Regions from separate parts of the Flavobacterium sp. NPDC079362 genome, predicted to be linked through region 1. Evidence: riboswitches for the same ligand, from Rfam matches in the RefSeq annotation. Region 1 holds a riboswitch; the other holds the start of a gene.
What was found. Region 1 has a riboswitch for S-adenosylmethionine ahead of ACQKCJ_RS14145 (SusC/RagA family TonB-linked outer membrane protein). Riboswitches for the same ligand answer to the same signal wherever they lie in the genome.

Region 1 (4,221 bases):
ATTCCTTTTGAAGGTGATTGAGGAGTACTTAAGATCAATCCGTTTACATTATTATTGAAATAATCAGCGGTAAATTGCAATCTGTCTTTAAAAAATCCTGCTTCAAGTCCAATGTTGGTCTGATCGCTGGTTTCCCAACCCAGATTCTCATTTCCTGCCTGAGAAATTGCCCAGGTCGATGCTGATCCATAAATGGATGCGCCGTAAAGATTTTGTGAAGCATACGCTGATGAAAGGTTTCCGTTACCTACTCTTCCCCAGCTTCCTTTTAGTTTAAGTGAACTTACATAATCTGTAATTTGACTGTCTTTAAAAAAAGATTCTTCACTTATGGACCATCCGGCAGAGATACCTCCAAAATTTCCGTATTTATTATTTAAACCTAAAGCTGAATTTCCGTCTTTTCTGAAATTTCCTGTAATGAAATATTTTCCACCATAATCATACGATAATCTAAAAAAAGAGGAAAGAAAAAGTCTTTCTGACAAGCTGTTTCCGGAAGACCTGATTGTTCCCCATGTTCCCTGATAGTATTCAAAGAAAGGATCAGAAACGTTGGTTTGATTGGCTCCCCACGAAGAGTTTTCATATTTCTGAACATCATATCCTGCCAATGCTGCAATGTGATGTTTGGCTCCAAAACGCCTGTCGAAAGTAAAACTGTTGGTAAAATTGTAATTGTTTCTTAGTGCAGCAATATTAGTTGCAGAACCACCTGTAGAAAATGCAGAAGATCCAAGATTAGGACTTAAATAGGTAATATTCTCGGCTCTTAATCTGTCGATTCCGTAATTACTGTCGAATTTAAATCCGTCGAAAAAGGTAATCGTAGCATGAATATTCCCTACCATATGATCGTTTGAACTGGTATATTTACTGTTTTCAAACAAGGCGCCGGGATGCCATAATGTATTGGTAAATAAGTTATTTCCCGAACTTGCAGTTCCTGTCGAACTTAAATTATAAGAACCATCAGCATTATAAGCTGCAACGTTTGGAGGCAATACCAATGCAAGACGTGCTGCACCAATCAATAACAAACCGCTGCTGCTTAATGATCCTGTATTTTGAGCCTGATTGAAAGTATTGTTATACGATAGATTTCCTCCCAGTTTCAACCAGCTGTTTACATCGTGATCGATATTAAACCTTGCTCCTTTTCTTTCGAACTCATTATCTTTTGTAATTCCTTCCTGTTTAGAATAATTGGTAGAGAAAAAATACCTTGTTTTGTCTGTTCCGCCGGAAATACTTAGGTTATGATTTTGAGAAACCGCGTCGCGATATACCTGATCCTTCCATTTTGTATTGACACGTGTACCATCTGCGTTGAAAGACGGAAAGAAAAGTGCTGAGGCTACAGCAGGATTATTTTCATTTCCGCTTAATATTTTGCTATTCAGTACGGCTTCATTTTTAATGTCTTCGTATTGTGTATTGTTTAAAAGGTCAGGTAATCTGGTGGCTCTTGTAATCCCTACCCAGGCATCATAATTTACTTTAGCTTTTCCTGCTTTTCCTTTTTTAGTAGTTACTAAGATTACTCCACCAGCTGCACGTGAGCCATAAATTGAGGTAGACGCTGCATCTTTCAAAATATCTATCGATTCAATATCTGATGGATTAATATCGGATAACGGATTATTGGCTACTGAATTTGTTGTAGAAACATCACCGGAATTAACCGGTATCCCGTCAATAACAATTAATGGAGAAGTACTTAACGAAATTGAATTTACCCCTCGAATTCTAATTACCGGAGGATCGTTTAATACCCCACTTGGCGTAGAAACATTTACTCCGGAAGCTTTACCAATAAGTGCCTGCTCAAAACTTTGCACGGGAATGTCCTTAATTGTTTTCGAGGTTATTCTTGCGGCTGATCCTGTAAATTCTTTTTTACTTTGAGTTCCGTAACCTACGACTAAAACTTCTTTTAAAGCAGTATTAGAGGGATTAAGCCGAATGTTGCTAAAGGATGAACCGGCTCTTTTTTCGAGTGTTTCATAACCAACATAATTGATAGAAACTGTATTGTCTTGTGGCGTTATCGAAAGAGAAAATTTTCCGTTTCCGTCACTAATAGTAGATTTACCACTTTCTGTGGCAATGATTGTAACTCCGGGTAACGGTTCTCCGGTATCAGAACCTCTGACGGTACCACTGATCGTTCGGTCCTGTGCGTGTAACACACTGGGAAGTATGCTAAACAAAAAAATTAAGCTGAGTAAGATTTTTTTCATTTTGGTTGGGTTAATTAAAAATTGGACATAGAAATTCCCGGACCACTCTTAGAATGGCCTATCATTTTATTGATAAAAAACAGGAGATTGGTTAATTAAAAGCTAAGTGTATTGCATTCGGAAAACGTGGACATGGTTCTCCTCTTTCGAAAATTCAGGTTGTTCTGATTGGGCGTGTAATATTAGTTGCGTTTTCATTCTAAAAAATAAATGACTTTAATAATAATGATCTTACTCAGATTTTCTAAAGAAATCTTTCTTATCTGTCCACCGCAGCGGAAGGATTTAGCACCTTATTGAGTAACAGGTTGCTAAGACATCATCGGGCCTAATCCCTCAGTCTTTCTGGATAAGTTCACGTAGATTTTTTCTACTCTGCAAATATATATATAAATTCTATGTAATTAGTAGAGTTTAAATTTATTTTTTAGAAAACAGAACTTAATAAGCAGTAAAATTAGTTGCAATCTCCCTTTATACAGTTAAAAATAAATGCTCTTAAAAAACAAATAAAACACACAAAATCAAAACATTACAACACTACAATACGTTATTTTTTTTTACAGATACATACTTTTGTAGCTTTATATATTTTTTTATTTAATTTTTAAAAGCTGAATTCAAAGCAAAAAAAAGATTACAAAAATTTACTTTTCGCTAATAATTTCATCCGGTAATACCACGTTATTTCTTAATAAAGCCATATCTAAAAGTCGTCTAAAGAAGAAATAAAACGATATTAAAAACTGCTTTTCTTGTTATGCACTTCTACCCTTTTGTCATATTAACAAATTTTTTTTTTTCTTTAAGTACTACAAAATGTAATTATACAAATAGAGAAAGCGAAAGAAATCCTGTTTTTTATTTACTTTTTTAAGGCATACCCTAAAAAAATGCATCGCGTAAAAGCAATACATTAAAAAAATTTACCATAGCAGTATTATTTTTTGACATACATTCTGAGAATACATTTACCGGTTTATAATGCATAACTTAAAAATAAATCCACAATGCAGAAAAATTCATTTTTTATATTTCTATTCTTATGCTGTTCTCTGGCATGGTCTCAAACAAAATTGGCTGATAGCACAGCAACGACACCTAAACCAAAGGTCAAAAATATTGATTTCAATATAATGCCTTACCTTAATTACAACAGAACTCTGGAATTTATGTTTGGTGCGATCCCAATGATGATGTACAAGGTGAACAAAGCAGATACAATTTCGCCTAAATCGTTATCCGGTATTTCTGCCGTTTATAGTACCAACAAATCTTATTTTATTGCCTCTTTTAATAAATGGTACATTAAGGAAGATAGCTGGAGGGCACAACTTTTTTTCGCAACAGGCAATCAAAACGCACAATTTTATGTAGATGATATCGACGTACCTGATTTTTACGATTATGGAACTAAAGCGTCGATGGTAAACTTTATCCTGCAGCGTAAGGTTATAAAATCCTTATACGCCGGTATTGGTTATGCGTATGCGCATTATGACACAAAATATGAAGATGACATAAAACCCTCTTCTGTGACTCACACAAATGGCCTGCAATTTAATTTGATGTATGATACCCGTGATGCTGTTTATTATCCTACCAAAGGTGATAAAATAAAGCTGCGATGGCTTACGTATCCGGAATGGTTTGGCAATGATGTGAATGCCAATAAAATTCTTTCTGAGTACAATACGTATTTCCCAATGCGACACGGAACAGATGTACTGGCCGCAAGATTTTCAGGTAAATTTGGCTTAGGAAATATTGCTTTCGAACAACAGGTTACGATTGGTAATGAAGATATCAGGGGATATTCTGAAGGGAAATATCGTGGCGACGGACTTATGGCGATACAAGGCGAATACCGATATAATTTTAATAAAAAAATGGGATTGGTTGGATTTGCAGGAGTAGCGACAATTTACGGTTCTGACACATCAAGTTTTAACTGGGGTTTATATCCCGGAGCTGGTGT
Region 2 (4,221 bases), on a different contig from region 1:
GTCGTTTTCGAATTCTTTTTCTAATTCGATCATGGCTGTTGTAGCTTTATCTGTAGCGACAACCAACCCGATTCCTCTTTCTGAAGAACCTTGCGAAATGATACTTACACTGATATTGTGATCGCCCATTACTTTAAAAATTCTGGCATCAACACCTGATTTCCCAAGTAATCCGCGTCCTTCAAGATTTACCAATGATAAATTCTCTAAAACCGAAAGGGTTTTGATTCCTTCTTTAGCCGAATCTGAAGTGATTAAAGTTCCACGGTTTTCGTGATTGAAAGTATTTAAAATACGAAGGGGAATATTTTTTTCTAATAAAGGAATGATCGTTTTAGCGTGCAGGATTGTCGCACCAAAATTCGCCAATTCGTTTGCTTCATTAAAAGACAAAAATTCGATTTTTTTAGCATCAGCAACCAAATCAGGATTTGCTGTATAAATTCCGTCAACGTGGGTGAAATTTTGAAGTTCTTCGGCATTTAAGTAATTCGCTATTAATGATGCGGTATAATTACTGCCGTTTCTACCTAAAGTTGTAGTATCGTTATTGTTATTTGAACCAATAAAACCGGTTACAATATTTACAGTTTTACCGTTGTGTTCTTTGAAATAGTTGATGACATTTTTCTTAGAAAGCTGTTCTAACGGTTGTGCATCTCCAAATTTAGAATCGGTTTTTAATAATAATCTTGAATCAACAAAATTAGCCGGAATTCCTTTTTCTATTAAAATTGCGGTCAATAATTTAGCCGAAAGCAATTCTCCTTTTGACAAAATTTGATCTTTGATTTTATTGCTGTAATCTCCAATTAAGCTTACGCCTTCAAAAAGTTTTTCTAAAATATTAAATTCTTCAGAAAAATCTACCTGAGGATAATCTGAAATCTGATAGGTTTTGAAATTTTCAAATAATGGTTTGTAATTACCATTTTTAGCAGCAAGTTTCAAAATATAATCTAACTCATCGGTAGCTTTTCCGCGGGCCGAAACGACAACCGCAATTTGTTCTCCTTGATTTACTTTATCAGAAATGATTGAAACTACTTTATTAAGTCCTTCTCCGTTTGATAACGATTTACCTCCAAATTTTAATATTTTCATTTTATTTTTCTATTGTTTCTGCCTTAAAAATATCGGCAAGTAAATGATCTAATTGTTTGTACTCGATTAAAAAAGCGTCATGTCCGTGTACCGAATCTATTTCGCTGTAAAAGACATTGTCTTTGAACTTTTTTAATTCATTATAAGTTTCGCGATTTTCTTTTGGTGTAAAAAACAAATCAGAGTTGATTCCTATAATATGAATCGCTGCATTTGTTCTGGACAATAAAGTCTCGAAATCTTGACTATTTCTGGTAATATCTATGGTTTTAAGCAATTGGTTCATCAGTTTATATGATGCCAATTGATATCTCTTTTGTAATTTTTGTCCGTGATGCGCCAACCAGCTTTCTATATTAAAAATGAGCTGCTCGTTGTTGATTGTACGTTGAAATTTTTCTTTGAATGATTCAGGAGAGCGATAACACAACATGGCATGGATTCTGGCATCTTCTATAGGTTTTGAAGAATTTTTCAGTATTTGCTCTTGTAAGTAACAATTAGCGATCATCCAGTCTGTCGATTTCCAGTCTGTTGCAATTGGAATCAAGTTTTGAGTAATGTTGGGTTCTAATGCAAGAATTTCCCAGGCAATTCCTCCACCAACAGAACCGCCAATAATTGTGTGTAATTGTGCGATATCTAAGGCTTCTAATCCTTTTATAAAAATTCGGGCAATATCTCTTGTCGTGAAGTCCTGATAGTTTTCTACTATAAACGAATCGTTTCCGTTTCCGGGAACGTCGAATGCCAATATGGTATATCTCTGGGTATCGATTGTTTTTTCGTCGCCAATCAGGTCATTCCACCAGCCATTTTTACCTGTAACCTCAGAATTTCCGGTCAATGCATGATTGACCAAAACCATAGGCGCGCTATACAATGGCAAACCAGAAAGGGTAAAGCTTAATGGTAATGAATGATATGATGCACCACTTTCTGTGATGAAATCGTGAATTATGATGGGACTTGGTATATTTTCCAATTTTCAAATCTTTTTATTATTGATTTGTATGTGGAAATATTAGAAAGAAAGTACTAGAGTGAAACTAGAAAAATTCTTGTTGTTATCTTTCCACGTTTGGGCGTGGTAGAATGCAGCACCTTCTTCGAATTAACGAAGGGTTGCTAAGGATTCATCGGGTCTAATCCCTCGTCCTTTCTTTATAACATTTCAATACGTTTTTGAACTTAAAGGTGCAAATTAACTACTAATTTCTTAAACAAACAAATTTTATCGAAACTGATTCTGCAATTTCTTAAAGATAATTCAAACACAAACTCTTGTACGCAAAAAATTACCGAACTATCAGCCCAGTAAATTTAAGCAGGTATTCCCCTATTTTATGATACTTTTTGATTTAGATAAAAAGTGTTTCATTTTCTTTTGAATACATCAAAAACAATAATGAGTTTGGCTCTTTTTTCTCCGCTGTTTTATCTGCCTCAGTAATTCCGAATCTCGGGTGTACTAATTCATTTGTTGGCGGTGGCGGATTGTTTCTTTTTGCTCTTAAGTTTTTCAATGTAGAAAAAGTCTTTGTTAAGTAGTTTAATGTGCTCATGATATTTAAGTTTACGTTAGTTTATATTTTATAATCTTTATTATTTGTTTAATTTTTTGTTATGGCAACCAAATGGAATAAAAAAACCCTTTTGGGTTTGAATACCAAAAGGGTTTAAGTTTTTTACAACTTATATATACTTTTAGTATCAACAGACGCATACACAAATACGTGCGACGTTAAACATCTTGTTCATCTGTAGGGATTTATTCATCTGTGATTTACTTGCTATTTGAAAAAATTCTTGCATTTTTTTGTTTTATTTAACTTCTCGAAACTATTGACTGTTTTTACTTTTATCCTTCTTTTTTTAATTAAATAAGAAATAAAGTCATTCAACATTTGTTCCAATCGACATAACAATTCTTCAGAATTGAAAATTTACTTTTGGTAGTTTTGAGGTATTACAAATGTGCGAATATTTTTTCAATTACGCAAGTGAGGATCAGCAAATTAATCTTAAAAAACGTTAAAAATTACCTTTTTAACGTTAAAAAACATCTTACAAATTTAAGATTTAAAAAAATTAACGTAAAAACCTACAAAAAAATATCTAATGATTTTCCTGTTTCATTATATCAAAGAACAACTAACTACTATTAAAACCACTTACGACCAAACTGCTTCTTTATTTTTAATTTTTTCTGCTATTTTCAAAATGTCAGTTATTATCCCTCTTGAAATAGCTTGTTTACATGCCGAAGCGCTTTGAATTGCTATTGGAACATCTGCGTATGATTGTGTGTAGATTTCGAAAATGGTATCTGATCCTTTTAACTGACCAATTGCTGATGTAACCGGTTCTGAAACCAACTTGACTTCCAGCGTATTTTTCTCGACATCAAATTCTCCCACATATCTTAATACGTGATTGTCTTTTTGGGTTATTTTTGCAATTTTAAATGATTTGTCGATTGCATCTTTGTTCAGTATTCCGTTTTTCTCCAGATGTTCTTCTGTAATAAGAGAGTTGATTTTAATATCCGAAAGATCAAAATCCTTTCCTATTTCCCTGGTCAGAATCAATAGTTTTCTTGCTGTATCATTTCCGGATAAATCTTCCTTAAAAGTAGAACGCATTAATCCGAGTAAACTGGCATCTTTTAGAAGTGACGAAAAAGTAGATTCTTCATTGGCAAATCTATTAAAGACATAACTTAGATTATCAGAGAAAACACCTCGTATTTTGGTGATTTTCTCTCCGGAGTAATACAAATCTCTTAAGGTTTGCAAAACCGGAAATCCTGTATCTACTGATGTCTCGTACAAAAACTCTTTGTCGTATTTTTTAAGATTTACCCTAATTTCTTTATATAAATCAATAGGTAATGTATTGGCTTTTTTATTTACCGCTACAATATTAAATCCGTTTTCGATCAGGGTATTATAATGATGAATTAGCTCGTCGCTTGCCGTTGCATCCACTGCAATTAGATTTTCAAATTCATTTTCTTTGGCAAATTCAATAATATCCTGCACTTTAAACGGAACTGCCAATTCTAAAAAATTGGTTTCCCAAGCATATCCTACGCCTTCTTTCTCGAAAAAAGCT

Region 2: linked by a shared signal. The riboswitch ahead of ACQKCJ_RS13170 (alpha/beta fold hydrolase) and the one ahead of ACQKCJ_RS14145 (SusC/RagA family TonB-linked outer membrane protein) in region 1 are both predicted to bind S-adenosylmethionine.

What each region holds. Positions count from the first base shown of each region.
Region 1 is NZ_JBNNFM010000015.1:76,591-80,811, reverse strand. It holds gene ACQKCJ_RS14145 (SusC/RagA family TonB-linked outer membrane protein) at 1-2,243, opposite strand, end outside; SAM riboswitch class I at 2,500-2,599, opposite strand; gene ACQKCJ_RS14140 (BamA/TamA family outer membrane protein) at 3,254-4,221, shown strand, end outside.
Region 2 is NZ_JBNNFM010000013.1:88,816-93,036, reverse strand. It holds gene thrA (bifunctional aspartate kinase/homoserine dehydrogenase I) at 1-1,104, opposite strand, end outside; gene ACQKCJ_RS13170 (alpha/beta fold hydrolase) at 1,106-2,089, opposite strand; SAM riboswitch class I at 2,169-2,277, opposite strand; gene ACQKCJ_RS13165 (hypothetical protein) at 2,466-2,669, opposite strand; gene ACQKCJ_RS13160 (aspartate kinase) at 3,279-4,221, opposite strand, start outside.